Regions from separate parts of the Halomonas sp. KX33721 genome, predicted to be linked through region 1. Evidence: predicted binding sites of a transcription regulator. Region 1 holds the regulator's gene; the other holds the start of a gene.

What was found. The regulator LexA, encoded in region 1, represses DNA repair genes until DNA is damaged. The targets are predictions, from matches to a motif close to TACTGTNTANNTANACAGTA.
Region 2: the regulator LexA is predicted to act here: its motif matches at 7,810-7,829, upstream of A3220_RS17660 (S24 family peptidase).

What each region holds. Positions count from the first base shown of each region.
Region 1 covers NZ_LVIA01000032.1:38,631-48,281, reverse strand. Annotated here, with positions in the region: gene A3220_RS12210 (uracil-xanthine permease family protein) at 38-1,267, shown strand; gene mobB (molybdopterin-guanine dinucleotide biosynthesis protein B) at 1,290-1,838, shown strand; gene moaC (cyclic pyranopterin monophosphate synthase MoaC) at 1,857-2,657, shown strand; gene moaE (molybdopterin synthase catalytic subunit MoaE) at 2,661-3,137, shown strand; gene A3220_RS12190 (ribonuclease J) at 3,147-4,748, opposite strand; gene purU (formyltetrahydrofolate deformylase) at 5,023-5,877, shown strand; gene A3220_RS12180 (energy-coupling factor ABC transporter permease) at 5,897-6,568, shown strand; gene lexA (transcriptional repressor LexA) at 6,590-7,267, opposite strand; gene A3220_RS12170 (TetR/AcrR family transcriptional regulator) at 7,496-8,173, shown strand; gene A3220_RS12165 (L,D-transpeptidase) at 8,151-8,666, shown strand; gene nagZ (beta-N-acetylhexosaminidase) at 8,749-9,651, shown strand, end outside.
Region 2 covers NZ_LVIA01000003.1:48,768-58,418, forward strand. Annotated here, with positions in the region: gene A3220_RS00495 (aspartate kinase) at 1-853, shown strand, start outside; gene csrA (carbon storage regulator CsrA) at 1,046-1,234, shown strand; tRNA gene A3220_RS00505 (tRNA-Ser) at 1,359-1,451, shown strand; tRNA gene A3220_RS00510 (tRNA-Arg) at 1,482-1,558, shown strand; tRNA gene A3220_RS00515 (tRNA-Arg) at 1,627-1,703, shown strand; gene A3220_RS00520 (tRNA-dihydrouridine synthase) at 1,943-2,947, opposite strand; gene A3220_RS00525 (OadG family transporter subunit) at 3,075-3,332, shown strand; gene oadA (sodium-extruding oxaloacetate decarboxylase subunit alpha) at 3,425-5,227, shown strand; gene A3220_RS00535 (sodium ion-translocating decarboxylase subunit beta) at 5,241-6,563, shown strand; gene A3220_RS00540 (YigZ family protein) at 6,640-7,257, opposite strand; gene A3220_RS17660 (S24 family peptidase) at 7,285-7,740, opposite strand; gene ccmA (cytochrome c biogenesis heme-transporting ATPase CcmA) at 8,002-8,622, shown strand; gene ccmB (heme exporter protein CcmB) at 8,678-9,370, shown strand; partial or broken gene A3220_RS00560 (heme ABC transporter permease) at 9,385-9,651, shown strand, end outside.

The DNA of each region.
Region 1 (9,651 bases):
CCTCCGTTACTAATAACCGACCCCCAGGAGTGGTGTGATGACAAACAGTGCTGGTCAAGAGTCGTGGCCTAAAATGCTGCTTACCGGCGCGCAAATGCTGTTCGTGGCCTTTGGTGCGCTTGTGTTGGTTCCGCTATTAACCGGGCTAGACCCCAGCGTGGCACTCTTTACCGCCGGGATTGGCACGTTGGTGTTTCATGGCGTGACCAAACAAACGGTGCCGGTGTTTCTAGCTTCTTCCTTTGCATTTATTGCTCCTATTCAAGGCTCAATCGCCAGTTTTGGTGTTTCTGCCACGCTGGGCGGCCTGATGGCCGCGGGCCTTGTCTATGTTGCCATTTCCCAGGCGGTGCGCTTGAAGGGCACCGCCTGGTTGCATCGTTTGCTACCTGCTGTCGTGGTGGGCCCAGTGATTATGGTGATCGGTTTAGCGCTAGCGCCAGTCGCGGTCAGTATGGCAACCGGTGAAACCAGCGATAATATTAGCTATGGGCAAGCTATTTTTCTCTCCATGGCCAGTCTGTTAGTAACCTTATTGCTCGCGGTGTTTGGCCGTGGGCTGCTGCGTTTAGTGCCGATTATGGGCGGCATTGCAACGGGGTATGCGTTGGCGCTGATTATGGGGGTGGTTGATTTTACTCCGGTGCGTGAAGCGGCTTGGCTCTCTATTCCCAACTTTACCGCGCCGAGTTTTCACTGGGCGGCCATCCTGTTTATGATTCCAGTGGCCATCGCTCCCGCCGTTGAGCATATTGGCGATATGGTGGCGATTGGCTCGGTGACACGTAAAAACTATCTTGAAAAACCTGGCTTGCACCGCACGTTACTGGGCGATGGCTTGGCAACGACGGCAGCAGCCCTGTTCGGTGGGCCGCCTAACACGACCTATTCAGAAGTTACCGGTGCTGTGACGCTAACCAAGGCATTCAATCCAAAATATATGATTGTGGCTGCTGTTATTGCCATCATCCTTGCCTTTGTTGGCAAATTGGGGGCGCTGCTGCAGACAATTCCCGGGCCGGTCATGGGGGGGATTATGACGCTGCTATTCGGCTCTATTGCCGTAGTGGGGATGAATACCCTGGTGCGCGCAGGTCAGTCGCTGACTGCGGCGCGTAACCTAGTGGTGGTGTCACTTATTTTGGTGTTTGGTATCGGTGGTATGCAGTTTGGTGGCGGGCAATTCACTTTGCAGGGCGTTAGCTTAGCCGCTTTGGTAGGCATTGCGTTAAACTGGTTATTGCCCGCAGAAAAAGAGGATGAGTAACCCGTGGCGCGAATGGTGACTTATGAGTGATGCCCTACGATGCTCGTTTCCCGTATTAGGGGTGGCAGCCTGGAGTGGGACCGGTAAAACCACGCTGCTAGAGCAGCTGTTACCTCTACTGCGCGAAAAGGACCTTTCGGTAGCGGTGATTAAACATGCCCACCACCAGTTTGATGTGGATCAGCCGGGTAAAGACAGCTACAAGCTGCGTAGCGCCGGGGCCACTCCTATGCTGATTGCATCGCGCCAACGTTTTGCACTGATGCAGGAGACGCCAGGGCAGAAGGAGCCTGATTTAGCCTATTTGCTTACCCTAATGGCGCCGCATCACCCTGATCTGGTGATTGTGGAAGGCTTCAAAGCATGGCCTATTCCCAAGCTGGTGCTTTACCGAGACGGAATAGGCGATCCGGCTATTTTATGCGATGAGTGGGTGCAGGCGGCTGCGCTTACTGCTGAGCCGCCGGTGGCTCTTAGGCCATCGGTGGCCCGCTTGGCTTTAAATAATTGTGAAGAGATTGCTCGCTGGGTAAGTGAGTGGGCCGACCAACAACGCCGCACTCTGGCTTGATGATGAAAAGGTGACACCATGCAGTTAACCCACCTGAACGCGCACGGCGAAGCGAATATGGTTGATGTCGGCGATAAGCGCGAGACCCGTCGTGAGGCTGTTGCCTCTGGGCGAATCGTGATGCAGCCCAATACTCTGCAGCTATTAAGCGATGGGGCGCTGCCCAAAGGGGATGTACTCGCAACAGCGCGTATTGCGGGTATTCAAGCAGCGAAGCGAACTCATGAACTGATTCCGCTCTGCCACTCGCTGGCGCTCTCCAAAGTAGCGGTGGATTTCGATATTGACCATGCAAATGGCTGGGTGAATGTATCGGCCATGTGTCGCTTGAACGGGCGCACGGGCGTCGAGATGGAAGCGTTGACGGCCGTTTCGGTTGCTTGCCTGACGCTTTACGATATGTGTAAAGCCGTTGATAAAGAGATGCGCATTGAAGCTGTGCAGCTCGACAGCAAGCGAGGCGGATTGCGTGGTGACTATCAGCGGGAGCGTGAGATGGTCACGCCCATTGTCACCGGTGAAGGCGCAGTGGGAGAGGTAAGCTTAGGTGAGCGCTGTGCCTCGCCCTGTGTGCGCGTCAAGTTTTTGGCAGAGCTGCGTGAGCGGGTCGGTGAGAGCGATCTGGCCATTGGGCTTGATAAGCTGCCAAGTCGCGATGTGGCCGGGCTAAAAGCTGCGCTTAGCGCCCAGGATGCACGCTTTTCCGTGCTGGCTGATCAGCGCACTCTATGTGCCATTAACCAAGTGATGGCAAATGATAGCGCTCGTATCACTGATGATGACGAAGTGGCCTTTTTTCCACCGGTAACGGGAGGCTAAGCCGTGTCTGTTAGCGAGCCGACATTGCCAGACATCGCGGTAGAAGTGCAGTCCGCTCCGTTTTCAATGGCGTACGGCTATGAGAGCGCGCTGCGCCAGCGCACCGACATTGGTGCGATTGTGACGTTCACCGGGTTAGTGCGAGATTTTAACGAGACGCCCGACGTAACGGGGTTAACCCTTGAGCACTATCCAGGAATGACTGAGCGCACCTTAACGCAAATTGCTGAGCAAGCCTGGCAGCGCTGGGCGCTGCAGGCGGTGCGTGTTATTCATCGGGTGGGCGACTTATCCCCGGGCGACCCTATCGTTAGAGTGCTGGTGGCAAGCGCGCACCGCCGCGATGCGTTTGAGGCCTGCGATTTCATTATGGATTATTTAAAAACCCAGGCGCCGTTTTGGAAGAAAGAGCACTCCAAGCAGGGGGCGTACTGGGTTAAAGAGCGCCACACCGATCAGCAGGATGCTGAACGCTGGTAACACCTGTGTTTAAGGCTCGTCGTTTAACTCTTCGATGGTCGGCATTTCAGCGGCCATGATCTGCAGGTGCACGTCTGGCATATGTTGCAAGTGGTTAGCCAGCCAGTGCACCAGCCTTGGCTGCAGCGCATGGCGCAAATCAGCCAAGGTGTCTGCCTCAATCTCTTCTAGCTGCTCATCCAGCCACTCGCTGAAGCTATCTTCATCCATAGGGCTTGCGCCGTTGGCGTCAAGCATCAGACGACCAATACGACACCATCCCGTTTCTGTTGCTGCTACCGGTAGCGCTAGAAACAGACTGCCACGACGGGCAGTGGGATGGCTGCTCTCAAGGCCAGGGTGAGGCACGACGCTATTTTGGTTAACAATGCAAGGCGGCTGTGGGTAGCGCGTTTCGCAGCGCAGCCCTTGGTGGTCAAGCACGATCATATCGCCATTCACCGGTGCTAGCGGCGCTCTGATACCTAGCTCCTCAGCAAGCGCTTGGTGCGCCTCCTGATGGCGCGCTTCACCATGTACCGGCAGTAGCATTTTGGGCCTCACCCACTGGTAGAGCTTTTTCAGCTCTTCCTGAGCGGGGTGGCCGGTGGCATGAAGCTCGGGGTGGTTCATTTCGTCGAACAGCGTGACACCGAGTTGCAGTAAACGTTTTTTAAGCTGCTCGATAGGGCGCTCATTGCCTGGAATTGTTTTGGCGGAAAAAATCACGCTATCGCCGGGTTCCAAGTCCACAAAGGGGTGTCGACGCTGCGCTAAACGCTGCAAGGCAGCGCGAGGCTCGCCTTGGCTACCGGTGGCAATAATCACGACCTCCTCCGGTGGTAGATAGCCCAAATCATGGGGTGGCACCAGGGGGGGGAAGTTATCCAGATAACCAAGGCCTCTAGCAACACTGACCATGCGCTCCATTGAGCGGCCCATCAAACTAACGCGACGGCCACACGCTTGGGCCGCTAAGCCAATGGCCAGTACGCGCGCTAGGTTGCTAGCAAAACAGGACACTACCACGCGGCCTTTACACGCTTTCAATGTGGTGGAAAGCGCCTTGGCAACATCCCCCTCGCTGCCCGACTGCCCTGGCATTGGCGCATTGGTCGAGTCACCTACCAGAAGATCCACCGGCGCCAGTGCTCTAAACTGGGCAGCGTTCACGGGGGCGCCAATCAGTGGGTTGGGGTCGAGTTTCCAGTCGCCGGTGTGCAGTATGCGGTAATCACCCGCCTGCATCATGATGGAGCAGCTTTCGGGGATGGAGTGGGTAACACTCAAGTAGCGCAGTGTAAATGGCCCGCTCTCCACCGCATCGCCTGGTTCAATCACTTCAATGGAGGCGCTGCTGAGCTGGTGTTCGGCGAATTTGTAACGCAATAGCCCTGCTGCGAGAGGAGTGGCAAAGATAGGGCAACCCCATTTGGGCCATAGCCACGCCACCGCACCAATATGATCTTCATGACCATGGGTGATAAACAGCGCCTTAGGTGTGATCTTCAGTGCCTCTAGGGTATCGGTATTAGGTACTTGCAGCGGCGAGTTGGGCAGGTCTTGGCGAATCATCATGCCGCAATCTACGGCGATCCACTGGTCGTCGTATCCATACAGCGTAAGATTCATTCCAATTTCACCACATCCACCTAGCGGGAGTAGGCGCAGGGGCGGGCGACGACGGGGACGAAGTTGAACGCGGGATGGATGCATCAGTTATGAAAAGCCTAGAAAGTAATTCCTTAACTATACGGGAAGCGGGGGGCGGGTAACAATCATCGCGGCACCTGACCACGGTGCTTCCTCATCGTGCTTACGGTACACTACCGCCGCTAATGTGGTTTACCTGCTGGTAGGCAGGTGCTTGGCGAGCGTGCCGTTAAATACGTTAAGAGTGTTTGTTATGTCTCATTACTATCGTTTAGTTGTTTCCTGCCCAGATCAAGTGGGCATCGTGGCGCGTGTCTCAAGTTTTATTGCTCAACAAGGCGGCTCAATTACCGAAGCCAGCCAGCACTCTGACTTAGAGACTGGCCGCTTTTTTATGCGTTACGAGATTCTGGCGGATTCTCTGGGTATGTCGGCGGAAGCACTGCGCACGTCGTTTGAGCCGGTGGCGGCTGAATTTGATATGCAGTGGTCGCTGGTGGATACCCAAAAGCGCCGCCGTGTGGTGTTGATGGTGTCTCGGGAATCCCACTGCTTGGTGGACCTTCTCTACCGCTGGCAGGCAGGTGAGTTGGATTGCGATATTGTCGGCGTTATCTCTAATCACGATGATATGCGCTCGCTGACTGAATGGTATGGCATCCCTTATCATCATGTACCAGTTGACCCGGCTAATAAACAAAAGGCTTTTGAACAGGTGCAGGAGCAGATTGATGCTGCCCGCGCTGACTGCATAGTGCTGGCACGCTATATGCAAATTCTGCCACCTTCGCTTTGTGAACGGTATGCAGGGCGCGTGATTAACATTCATCACAGCTTCTTGCCTTCCTTTGCGGGTGCCAAGCCGTATCATCAAGCCTATGAGCGGGGCGTGAAACTGATTGGGGCAACTTGCCACTATGTGACAGAAGAGCTGGATGCAGGCCCCATAATTGAGCAGGACATTCACCGGGTCAGCCACTGTCACACGCCTACTGATTTGGTACGTTTTGGTCGCGATGTGGAAAAAGCGGTATTGGCGCGGGGGCTGCGTTGGCACCTAGAAGATCGCGTGCTAATTCACGGCAACAAAACGGTCGTTTTTAGCTAATCGGCAGAAGGGGGGCGCTATGTCGTTTGCACAAAGCGTATTGGCACCGTGGGCACTCGTGATGACGTGGCTTTTATCGTTGGGTGTCATCGTCTGGTGCTTATGCCTGCGCCCCTGGCGGCCACTACTTGAGGATACAGCGCTTCAGCACCGCTGGATGGCAGCTACGTTGGCCGTCATGTTGATGTGGCAATTGCGTGCGCAAGCGGTGGACTGGTTAACGCTTCACTTGGTGTTTACGGTGCTGATGACGCTAGTCTTTAAAATGCCGCTGGCGTTGATCAGCAACGTGATGATTAATGTCGCCATGGTAGCTATTGGCAGAAACGATTGGTCGCTAATGGGGGCAAATATGCTGGTGACAGGTATTGTGCCTGCGACCGTGACCGGTTTTGTATGGCGAATCGTTGACCGTCGGTTGCCTGATAATTTGATGGTGTTTTTATTTGCTTGTGGCTTTTTTGGAACGGCCTTGGCGACCTTAGGGGGAGGGCTATCTGCTGTTGCGCTGATTATCGTAGCGGGCACTGATCCCGAGGCCGTCTATCTCGCCCAAGAGTATGCCCGCTTTTTACCGTTACTGATGCCGTCAGAGGCATTTATAACCGGTATGCTGCTGAGTATTTTACTAGTGTACCACCCAAGCTGGGTGGCCACCTTTAATGACCACCGCTATATCGACTTGCAGTAGCCTGCCTTACAGGTTGGGCAACTAGCCAAGCGCTTGCCCATTACCACCGCGAATAACACCAACACCCACGCCTTCAATATCAAGCTGCTGAGTGCGTAGGTCGATCTCAATTGGTGCGAAATCTGCGTTCTCGGCAATCAGTGTTACTTGATGCCCTTGGCGTTTAAAACGCTTGACTGTTACTTCGTCTTCTAGTCGTGCCACGACAATTTGCCCATCGCGAACGCGGTCAGTGCGATGCACGGCCAGAAGGTCGCCTTCAAGAATGCCTACATCTTTCATGGATAGGCCGCGCACCCGTAGCAGGTAATCTGCTTTAGGCGTGAAGTACTCAGCGGGCAGCGGGCAGTAACGGTCAATATGTTCAGCCGCAAGGATAGGGCTGCCAGCGGCGACCTCACCAATCACAGGAAGCCCATTGGGCAGCGGCTCATTAGTAGCAGGTGCTGCAGCCGCTGGCGTTTCAGTAAGCTCCTGCGGCTCCTGGTTAGGTAAGCGGATGCCTCGTGATGTATTGCGAATTATACGAATAGCGCCTTTGCGCTCGAGCGCACGCAAATGCTCTTCTGCTGCGTTAGGCGAGCGGAATCCCAGCGCTTTGGCAATTTCGGCGCGGGTAGGGGGGTAGCCAAGCTCACCCATGGTCTTAACAATAAAATCAAATACGTGCTGCTGACGTGCTGTGAGTGGACGCGACATACCAAACTCCAAAACAGTGAAAAGACAGTAGCTACATGTCGGCTTAATCAGTATGTGTTTAAGTATACAGTATGTTGCTCTGTCCAGTACATGACGAGTTACACCCAACCGAGACAGTCGTTAAGTGTTTAGTTAACGCTTACTACCCTTTGGATAAGAGATTGAGCCAGCAGGGGTTATGACATAGTATTCAGCTATGTTTAAAACACCTGTTTTTTGGAGGGCGCTATGGCCCAATCGGATACGGTAACGCGTATTTTAGATACTGCAGAGGTACTGTTTGCAGAGCGAGGCTTTGCCGAGACGTCGCTGCGTAATATCACCAGCAAGGCCCGGGTTAATTTGGCGGCCGTGAACTACCACTTTGGTTCCAAAAAAGCGCTAATTCAAGCGGTGTTTTCCCGCTATCTCGATCCATTTTCAGAGCGTTTTCACACCGCACTGGACGAGCTAGAAGCTCACTATCAAGGCCAGCCTATTCCTCTAGAAGTGCTGTTAGAGACCATGGCCACTACGGTACTGGCAGTGCCCGCCGAACGTAATAGCCTGAAGGTATTTATGCGGCTACTAGGGTTAGCCTACAGTCAGGCGCAAGGGCATCTGCGTCGCTATATTCAGCAGCAGTATGGCGATGTATTTACCCGTTTTACCGAGCTGGTGCGTAAAGCCACGCCTGAGCTGCCGGACGCCGAGCGCTTTTGGCGGCTACACTTTATGCTAGGCACAGTGATATTTACGCTCTCAGGACTGGATGCCCTGCGTGATATTGCTGCAAAGGATTATCAAGAGCAGGTGACGGTGCGTGACCTTGTGCGGCGGCTACGTCCAGTCGTTGTTGCTGCGATGAACGCGCCGCTACCGGCTGCGGTTGAAGAGGGAAACCATGGCAACGCCCAGGCTAGCTGAATTACCGCCTTCCCAATCTGGTTGGGTGGAGATTGACACCCAGCGGCAGCGGTTGCGCTGGTGGCAGGGAAAGGAAGTGAACTATGAGTGCGCGATCTCCACTGGGGTTGCTGGCGTAGGGCAGCAAGAGGGTAGCGGCCAAACACCGCTGGGCTGGCACTATGTCCGTGCGTCTATCGGCAAGGACTTGCCTGATAATGCGGTATTTCGTGGTCGCCGATGGACTGGCGAAGTATTTTCGCCTGAATTGGCGACCAATTACCCTGAGCGAGACTGGATTCTAACGCGCATTATGTGGCTCTGCGGGCTGGAGCGCGGCGTTAACCGCGGCGCTGACGTGGACTCCCAGCGGCGCTACATTTATTTGCACGGCACGCCTGAAGAACAACCGATGGGTGTGGCTGCCTCTCACGGCTGCATCCGCCTGCGAAATCACGATTTACACTACCTGTTTGCACACGCCCAACCCGGTACGCCGGTTTGGTTGCATTAAGCCCACTTCCGGGCGTCCTGCCAGAATTTTGACACGCTAAGCGGTTAGTCTAAAATGGCGCCCTTTTTGTCGGATCCTCCCCATGACGCAACCCATTGGCCCGGTCATGCTTGACCTAGAAGGGCCGCAGTTATCCAACGCTGAAAAGACATTGCTAAAAGACCCTGCGGTGGGCGGCGTTATCCTGTTCGCCCGTAATGTCGAAGATGCGTACCAAGTGCGGCAGCTCTGCAGCAGTATTCGTCGTGTGCGTGGTGATCTACTGCTAGGTATTGACCAAGAGGGCGGTCGAGTCCAGCGGATCAAAAAAGGGGTGACCAAGCTGCCCGCCATGGCGCGAATTGGCGATCTGTATGCCAGCGACCCAGTAGCAGGGCTCACCTTAGCCAAAGACACAGGCTGGCTGCTGGGGATGGAAATGGCCGCCTGTGGGTTGGATATGAGTTTTGCGCCAGTGTTGGATGTTGAGAGCGGTATCTCCAGCGTCATTGGCGACCGTAGTTTCAGCAGCGATCCAGAGCATGTCGCCCAACTAGGGCGCGCCTTTATCGAAGGCTTGCATGAAGCTGGCATGGCGGCAGTTGGTAAGCATTTTCCTGGCCATGGCGGAGTGGCGGCGGATTCCCATATTGCGCTGCCAGTGGATGAGCGACCCCTGGCCGAGCTGAAAGCCCGAGACCTCGTGCCGTTTCGCGAGTTAGCGGGTGTGTTGAACGGTGTCATGCCTGCCCACGTGACTTATTCAGCGTTTGATACTCGCCCTGCAGGGTTCTCACCCAACTGGTTAGGCATGCTGCGTGAATCATTGGGGTTCAAAGGGTGTATTTTTTCCGATGATTTAAGCATGACGGGGGCGCATGAGGCAGGCGGCCCGGCTGAGCGTGCCAAAGCGGCGCTGGCCGCTGGCTGCGATATGTTGCTGATCTGCAATGACCGAGCGGCAGCCATTGAGGTACTAGGGGCCTGCCAAGGGGTGCTGAATAAA
Region 2 (9,651 bases), on a different contig from region 1:
CGCTGGTTTCCAAGGCGTAGACGAAGACGGCAATATCACCACGCTGGGGCGTGGCGGCTCTGATACCACCGGCGTGGCGCTTGCTGCCGCCTTGGGGGCTGATGAGTGCCAAATCTATACCGACGTAGACGGTGTTTACACCACGGACCCCCGTGTATGTTCCAAAGCGCAGCGCCTTGAAAGCATCACCGTAGAAGAAATGCTCGAACTCGCTAGTTTGGGCTCCAAAGTGCTGCAAATTCGCGCTGTTGAATTCGCCGGTAAATACAACGTGCCGCTGCGGGTACTGTCTAGCTTTGAAGACGGCCCTGGCACCCTGATTGTTGCAGATTCAGACCAAGACGAGGATTCTATGGAAGAACCGCTAATCTCCGGTATCGCGTTTACCAAGAACGAAGCCAAACTCACCCTGCTGAATACGCCGGATGTACCTGGTGTGGCTTCACGTATTTTGGGGCCGATTGCCGACGCGAATATTGAAGTAGATATGATCGTCCAGAACGTTGCACCAGCTGGCGATTACACCGACTTCACCTTCACCGTGGCAAAAGGTGACTATAAAGCCACCAAAAAGCTGCTAGAAGAGACCGTTATTCCTGACCTGGGCGGAGGTGAGCTGCGCGGCGATGACAACATTGCCAAAGTGTCGCTGGTCGGCGTTGGCATGCGCTCTCATGCGGGTGTTGCCTCTAAAATGTTCCGCGTATTGGCCGATGAAAACGTTAATATCCGTATGGTCTCTACTTCAGAAATTAAAATTTCTGTCGTAATTGACGAAAAACATATGGAGCTTGCAGTTAACGCCTTACACAAAGCGTTTGGTCTCGATAAGTCCGATATCGAATCTGAATAACAATTGTGGCCTAAACCTTCTACGCTGAAGTTACTCGCTGCCGTGTGGTGGTGAGCTTTCTTTCAACGGGAGGGTAAGGTGTCATAGGGGCCAAAGCCTTTGGTGGCAGGCGTCACCATGCCGCATAATGGCATGGTGACGCCGCTGGCGGACACATCCCGTTGTATAAAACGTCTGAGAAGGAGATCAGCCATGCTCATCCTAACCCGCCGCGTTGGCGAAACGCTGATGATCGGTGATGAAATTACCGTCACAGTATTAGGTGTGAAAGGTAATCAAGTGCGCATTGGTGTGAACGCACCAAAAGATGTCGCGGTTCACCGTGAAGAGATCTATCAGCGCATTCAGCGTGAACGTAATAGTGAAAGCGAATCAGAATAAATGGCCGCCCGTGTTACGCTCATTAAAGGGCGTTTAAGCGGTGATTTTAGGCCAGCGCGAAAAAAATCGGAATAAGACTGGACACCAGTCATCAAAATCGGTAATATTCGCGCCGTGCCGTTGAGGAGAGGTGGCCGAGTGGCTGAAGGCGCTCCCCTGCTAAGGGAGTATAGGGTTTATAGCCCTATCGAGGGTTCGAATCCCTCTCTCTCCGCCAACTGCATGATGTAGCATCGTAATTTGATACGCGCCCGTAGCTCAGCTGGATAGAGTACCTGACTACGAATCAGGTGGTCGGAGGTTCGAATCCTCCCGGGTGCGCCAAGTTGCAAAGCTAAGTGCTTGATGTTACACTGATTTCATTGCTTGACGAATTAGGCAATGACTGAAAAGCGCCCGTAGCTCAGCTGGATAGAGTACCTGACTACGAATCAGGTGGTCGGAGGTTCGAATCCTCCCGGGCGCGCCAGATTTCAAAACCCGCTCTTTAATGAGAGCGGGTTTTCTGTTTTCTAGCCTGACTAACGTGGCTCGCGCGTTAGTCTTGCGATCGTGTAAAGCGCCCCCGCAACTTTGCGGAAGGGCGCTTTTTTTTGGCTCGAAGGAAATGAGGTGGGTCGAGCCCGCGTATGGGTCGAAAAAAAGCGCCTCGATAGGCGCTTTGACTCAGCAGGTTCAACGGCGGCTGGTTCAGGCACTTCGCCCGGCTTAGGCGGGTTCGTAGGCGGCGAGGGAGCTTGCGCTAGGGGTAAGGCTGCCGAGAAGTGCATCCAAGTCGGTCAGGCGCTTCAGGCGCTGAAAGTGCTGGTCGGCTTCAGCGTTGCCTTGACGCATCTGGGCAAGCCACTGCTTCACCAGCGACACGACCACCCGGTCAGGAAGGTGTTGACGCTGGAGCTCGGCGTACTCTTGCAGTACGCTGGCGCGCATTTCCCAAGTGGTTTCCGCCAAACGTTCGCCGGTTTGTTGCCAGTAGCGAATCCGAGGTGCCAGCCAGGGGTCAGCCAGCGCGCTGCGTCCGAGCATCACATCGCAGCAGCCGGAGAGCGTGCGTGCCTTCCAGTAATCCTCAAGCGTCCAGATATCGCCATTGGCCACCACGGGGATCGAGAGGTGGTGGCGCACTTTGCCAATCCACTCCCAGTGAGCGGGTGGGCGATATCCCTCATCCCGTGTCCGGCCATGTACGACCAAGCGCGCTGCACCGCCTGCTTCCGTCGCCTGCGCACAGGCCACCGCCAAGCGGCGATTGGCAAATCCCAGGCGAATCTTCGCGGTCACCGGAATTGCGCCGTCTAGCGCCTCTGCGACCGCTTTGACGGCCTGGTAGACGCGGTCTGGCTGGCGCAGTAGCGATGCGCCGCCGTCGTGGCGGTTCACCAGCTTGGCTGGGCAGCCAAAGTTGAGATCCACGCAAATGGCTCCAAGGGCTAGCGCCTGGCGGGCATTTTCGGCTAGTGTCCTAGGGTCGGAGCCGAGTAGCTGCAGATGGACGGGTACGCCGCTAGGCGTCGCTACCGGGCGGCTGGTGAGTTCGGGGCAGTGTTTGTAAAACACCCGTGGGGGAAGGCGGGTATCCACTACCCTGACAAACTCCGTCACCGTCCAGTCGAAACCGGCCTGGCGAGTTAGTAGATCGCGGGTGAGCGCATCAATAACGCCTTCCATCGGTGCAAGACCGATCTTGCCTTTATGTAGTAAATTAACAACCATGACTTCCACTATGGCGCGATTGCATTCTATCCTGAATGTGGCAGGTTAGTGTATTACCCTTATTGCGCCAAGCGCCGTTAGAGGCGTTTGGCGTGCCAATAACCCTATAAAACAAGGAGAGCACGCTATGCAGGGGTCGGAGTTACTCCAAGAGGGGCTCGCTCTAATGGGCCTTGGTATGGGCTTTGTTTTTGTTTTTCTTACTATTTTGGTCATTAGCGTTACGCTGATGTCGAAGTTGATTGACCGCTTTCAGCCTGCTCCCGTGGCAGCGCCAGCGGGTCGAAATAGTGCAAAAACACCCGCCAGTAACGGCCAAAATGACGAAGTTGCCGCGGTGATCAGTGCTGCAGTGCATCGTTACCGCTCGTCCCGCCGTCCGTAAGACGCACGCTTTTGTGTGCTTATTTCGCTCTGATGGCTATTTTTTTGTTAAATTTACTACAAATCCATAACGCTAAACTGTGAGCCACGACCATGAATGAAACAAAACGTCCTCTGGGAATCACTGATGTTGTCCTGCGCGATGCTCACCAATCGCTGTTTGCTACGCGCCTACGCTTGGATGACATGCTGCCCATCGCCGAAAAGCTGGATAAAGTCGGCTACTGGTCTCTGGAAACCTGGGGCGGTGCCACTTTCGATGCGTGTATCCGTTATTTAGGAGAGGACCCGTGGGAGCGTATTCGTGCCCTTAAAGAGGCGATGCCGAACACACCTCAGGCAATGCTGCTGCGCGGCCAAAACCTGCTGGGTTACCGCCACTACGCCGATGACGTAGTTGATAAATTCGTCGAGCGCGCTAAAACCAACGGCGTTGACGTATTCCGCGTGTTTGACGCCATGAACGACCCACGCAACCTGGAGCGCGCCATCAAAGCGGTTCGCCAAGTCGGTGGCCATGCACAGGGCACCATTTCCTACACGGTGAGTCCGGTACATACCCTGGATAGCTGGGTAGATCTTGCCAAAACCATTGCTGCAATGGGCGCAGATTCTCTGGCTATCAAGGATATGGCGGGGCTACTCACGCCGTATACCGCTTACGATTTGGTCTCACGGCTGAAAAAAGAGCTCTCCATTCCAGTGCATTTGCACTGCCATGCGACGACCGGCTTATCCACGTCGACCATCCTGAAAGCGGTCGAAGCGGGGGTTGATAACGTCGATACGGCGATCTCCTCCATGTCGATGACCTATGGCCACAGTCCGACTGAATCCGTGGTTGCCATGCTCAAAGATACTGACCGCGACACTGGGCTAGACCTGGAGTTGCTGGAAGATATCGCCGGCTACTTCCGTGAAGTGCGCAAAAAGTACGCTTCTTTTGAAGGTTCGCTGCGCGGCATCGATTCGCGCATTCTGGTGGCCCAAGTTCCCGGCGGTATGCTCACCAATATGGAGAGCCAGCTAAAAGAGCAGGGCGCTGGCGACAAGCTGGATGACGTGCTGAGCGAAATCCCCCGCGTACGCGAAGACCTCGGCTTTATTCCGTTGGTGACGCCCACCTCACAGATTGTGGGCACTCAGGCAGTCATGAACGTCATGATGGGCGAGCGCTATAAGTCGATCTCTAAAGAAGTGCAGGCGCTGCTGAAGGGCGAATACGGCTCTGCCCCGGCTCCTTTCAATGCCGAATTGCAAAAGCGTGTACTGGAAGGCGGCGAGCCGATTACTTGCCGCCCGGCAGATAATCTCTCTCCAGAAATGGACAAGCTCGCGGCCGAGCTGAAAGAGAAAGCCAGCGCCGATAGCATTCGCCTTGCCGAGGGCGAGCGGGAAGTGGATGACGTGCTGACCTATGCGCTGTTCCCGCAGATTGGCCTGAAATTCCTCAAAAACCGCGACAATAAAGACGCCTTTGAGCCTGCGCCCGAAGCGCCTCAGGCAGCCGCCCCAGCTAAGGCAGAGGCTCCCGCAGCAGCACCTGCGCCTGCCGGTGGTCCGGAAACCTACACCGTGAAGCTCAACGGTAAGGCTTACGTGGTCGAGGTGTCGGAAGGTGGCGAGATTGGCGATATTCAGGAGCAGCCTGCTGCACAGTCTGAGGCCGCCGCCCCAGCGCCCAGCGGTGAAAGCATCGATGCGCCGCTGGCCGGTAACATCTTCAAGGTGAATGTACGCCCAGGCGACCAAGTGGCCGAAGGCGATGTGGTGATTATCCTGGAAGCCATGAAGATGGAAACCGAAGTGCGTGCCAGCAGTGCCGGTACGGTATCGAAAGTCAACGTCAGCGAAGGCGATAGCGTCGCTGTTGGCGATGCACTGATTGAGCTTTAAGGGCAACTCGGGAATGGATAAATTAATTACCTTATGGGAAGGCTCCGGGCTCTATAATCTGGAGCTGGGCCAAGCGGTTATGATCCTGGTAGGGCTTGGGTTGCTCTACCTGGCGATCTACAAGAAGTTTGAGCCCCTGCTGCTGGTGCCAATCGGGTTTGGCGGTATTCTTGCCAATATTCCTGAGGCAGGCTTGGCGATTTCAGCGCTGGATCAAGCGATTGAAGTCGCCAAGCCCGCCGTGCTGCAGCAAATGGCTACAGCGTTGGGCGCGACGCTAGATCCGCTGACTGGGGTAGAGGGTTGGCGCGAGACGCTGAAAGCGATTGCCCATGATTCGGCGGCGCCGGATCAGCTGCGCGCCGCGAAAGATATTGCAGTGAGCGTCGGCTACAGCGACGGCATGCTGTATAACTTCTACAAGGTTGCCATTGGTTCTGGTATCGCGCCGCTACTGATCTTCATGGGCGTAGGGGCGATGACCGATTTTGGCCCGCTGCTGGCCAATCCGCGCACGCTGTTTCTGGGCGCGGCGGCACAGTTCGGCATTTTCGCTACGCTGTTCGGCGCCGTGCTGCTCACGTCCATGGGCATTATGGACTTCTCGCTCAATCAGGCGGCAGCGATTGGTATTATCGGCGGGGCAGATGGCCCGACCTCTATCTATGTGTCCAGCGTACTTGCGCCGGAGCTGCTGGGGGCGATTGCCGTGGCCGCCTATGCCTATATGGCGCTGGTGCCATTGATCCAACCGCCGATCATGCGCCTTCTGACCACTGAAAAAGAGCGCAAGATCACCATGACGCAGCTGCGTCCGGTCTCCAAGCTCGAAAAAGTGGTCTTCCCGCTGATGCTGTTGATCGCTGTGGCGCTGTTTCTACCGGACGCGGCACCTCTGCTAGGCATGTTCTGCTTTGGTAACCTGATGCGCGAGTGCGGTGTGGTTGAGCGCCTTTCCGATACCGCGCAAAACGCGCTGATCAATATCGTGACGATCATCCTCGGGCTCTCTGTGGGCTCGAAACTGATGGCCGATAGCTTCCTGGCGTTTGAAACCCTGGGTATTCTGGGACTGGGGATCGTAGCCTTCGGCATCGGCACCGCCGCTGGCGTATTGATGGCCAAGCTGATGAACCTAGTCAGCAAAATGCCCATCAACCCGCTGATTGGCGCGGCGGGTGTGTCTGCCGTGCCGATGGCGGCGCGTGTGGCGAATAAGGTGGGTCTGGAAGCGAACCCGCATAACTTCCTACTGATGCACGCCATGGGGCCGAACGTTGCTGGGGTCATTGGTTCGGCAGTGGCTGCCGGTGTGATGATCAAGTACCTGGGCTAAGCGGCTAGTTAGACAGCACGTCTGCCGCTATAGAACGCGGCTTACCGAGCAAGCGCTCGTGTAAGCCGCGTTTTTTTTATGTTCGCTGTAGCTCAATGGATGTTTTAAGGCGGTTTTCCAGTCCGCTGATATCCAGCTCGACATCGCGTGGCCAGCCAATGGTTAAGCTCACTCCGTTGCCATCGTACTCCGCCTGTTGCACGGGCAGTGCCTGCTCGTCGCACCAAGCGCGGGCTTGCGCTTCGTGGGCGAAGCGGACCTTTAATAAATAGCTATCCCGCTCGACGACTTCCCGGGTGGGCAGCGTTTCCAGCCCGGCATTGACCGCCTGCGCATAAGCGCGTGCCAAACCTCCGGTACCTAACTTGGTGCCGCCAAAGTAGCGAATCACCACGCAACCAATTTCGCCAATCTGGCTGCCCTGCAACGCCTGGAACATCGGACGGCCTGCGGTTCCGCCGGGCTCGCCGTCGTCGGAAAAGCCAATATGCGTTTGCTCTCCAGGAGGTCCGGCGATAAACGCAGTGCAGTGATGGCTGGCATTCGGGTGGGCAGCTTTGGCCGCTTGAAGCAGCGCGTCGAAGGCGTCGGTGGTAGGAGCGTGGCACACCCAGGCCAAGAACTGACTCTTTTCAACGTCAATCTCGGCGGTGTGCCATGTCTTAGGGGCTAAATCAGGGACTCGATAGCGCAAATAGTACTCCCGGCAGGGTGGATAACGTTAATGGTGCCGGGTTTCCGTTGCGTGGTGGGCTACGCCCATTACCATGCCCAGCACCTGGATATCACAATTATGCAGGAAGACTTCGGGCATCGCTGCATCTTCGGGCCATAAATGAATGCCTAAACGGCTGATAGAGAGCTGCTTCAGCGCCACTTCCCGCTGGTTAATCGTTGCTACGACGGTTTCTTGATGAGCGTCGTGCTGGTGGCGATGAATGATGATGACATCGCCGTCGAAGAGGTTGCAGTCGCGCATGCGATCGCCGCGAATACGCAGGGCGTAGGTGTTGCGACGTGTGACGCGAGGGGGTGTGCACGCTTGGCGCGCATGTGATGAGGCGCTGCGAGACGCTAGTGGGGTAGGCGTCGATGGCGCTACCGGTTGAGACAGCGTCTGAGAGGGTACGTAAGAAGGTACGTGAGACGTTACCTGAGGGGATAGGCAAATCGTCATAGTGTGTTCTCCCATGCAGCGCCCGTTGCCAAGGCGTTTGATTGAGTCGATAGCTGTAGTTTTATTCTGTGGTGTCTATTTATACAGTTGTTACAGTATAAGCCTGTTTTTGCATACAGTGCTAGTGCTGTCTCACACCTGGGTTTCTTACGCGGAAATTGAGACAGGTCACGCTGCGACCCAAGACCGCAGAGCGTGACTGGCGAGAAAGGGCCTTTCCGTGTAGAGTTCGACCCAAAATCAACGTGCCTGGAGTGTCTTTTGAGCCTGTGCCTGCAAGCCCGACAATTGGCCTGTGAACGCGACGACCGTTGGCTGTTTGAAGGGCTCGATCTCGATATCCAAAGCGGTGAGATCGTGCGCATTGAAGGCCCCAACGGCAGCGGCAAGACGACCCTGCTGAAAATACTCTCTGGCCAATTAACCGATTACCGTGGCGAGCTTTACTGGAATGGCGAACCCATGCGCCAAGCCCGTGAACATTTTCTCGCCAATTTACTCTATCTAGGTCATGCCCCAGGCGTGAAAGCAGGCCTGTCACCGCTGGAGAATCTAGCTTGGTATCAGGCGCTTAGCGGGGAAAAGGGCAGCGAACCTGCACGTGAGGCAGCGTTGGCTGCCGTTGGGTTGGCGGGGTTTGAAGATGTCCCCGCCGGCCAGCTTTCAGCCGGGCAGCAGCGGCGCGTGGCGCTGGCACGCCTGACCCTGACCCAGCGGGTGCTGTGGGTGCTCGACGAGCCTTTCACCGCAATCGATCGCCAAGGGGTGGCGGCGCTAGAGGCACAGTTGGTGGCGCATGCACAGTCTGGCGGCTGCGTTCTGGTCACCACCCACCACGCGTTGACCGAGTCACCTGTGCTTAGGCGCATTCAGCTGGGGTAAGAAGGAGACAGCGTTGCAACGTTCATACGCTCAACTGAGCACCCCAGAGGTGGCTATGCATGCACCCCAGGGCGGTTTGATGGTGGCCATAAAGGCAACCCTCAAACGCGACCTCACCTTGATGTTGCGCCGTCGTGGCGAAGTGCTCAATCCGCTGGTGTTCTTTGCGCTGGTGATTACCCTGTTTCCCATTGGTATTTCACCGGATCCAGAGCTGTTGGCAAGCATTGCGCCAGGGCTTTTATGGGTGGCCGCACTGCTCGCGGCACTGCTTTCGCTGGATAGCCTGTTTCGCAGCGACTACGACGATGGCAGCCTGGAACAACTATTACTGGCACCCCAGCCGCTGGCGGCGCTGGGGTTGGCAAAAGTGGCGGTACATTGGTTGCTGACGGGGCTGCCGCTGGCACTGATGGCACCGCTGCTGGGCATCATGCTGTCGCTTCCAGCGGGAAGCTACGCCGTGCTAGCGCTGTCGTTGGCACTCGGTACGGCCAGCTTGAGCTTAATTGGGGCGATCGGAGCGGCGCTAACAGTAGGGCTGGCCCGTGGCGGTGTGCTGCTCTCGCTGCTAGTGCTGCCGCTCTATATACCAGTACTAATTTTCGGCGCAGGTGCCGTACAAGCCGCTATTTTTGGCGAGGGTATTGCCGCGCATCTGGCGATTTTAGGCGCACTGTTAGCGCTGGCGCTGATGTTGGCTCCCTGGGCCATTGCGGCATCGCTGCGCATCAGCATTAACGGTTAGAGGACGGGAACACCATGTGGGCCTTTATCAACAAACTAAGATCACCCAAGTGGTTCTATGCCATTAGCGCCAAGCTGCAGCCACTTTTTTGGGTGGCGGCGACGCTGCTGCTGTTGGTAGGCACCGTCTGGGGGTTGGCCTTTGCGCCTGCGGACTATCAACAGGGCAATAGTTTTCGCATCATTTATGTCCACGTACCCGCCGCATTCCTAGCCCAATCCATCTTTGTCTCCATGGCGGTCTCCGGGCTGGTATTCATGGTCTGGAAGATCAAAGTGGCG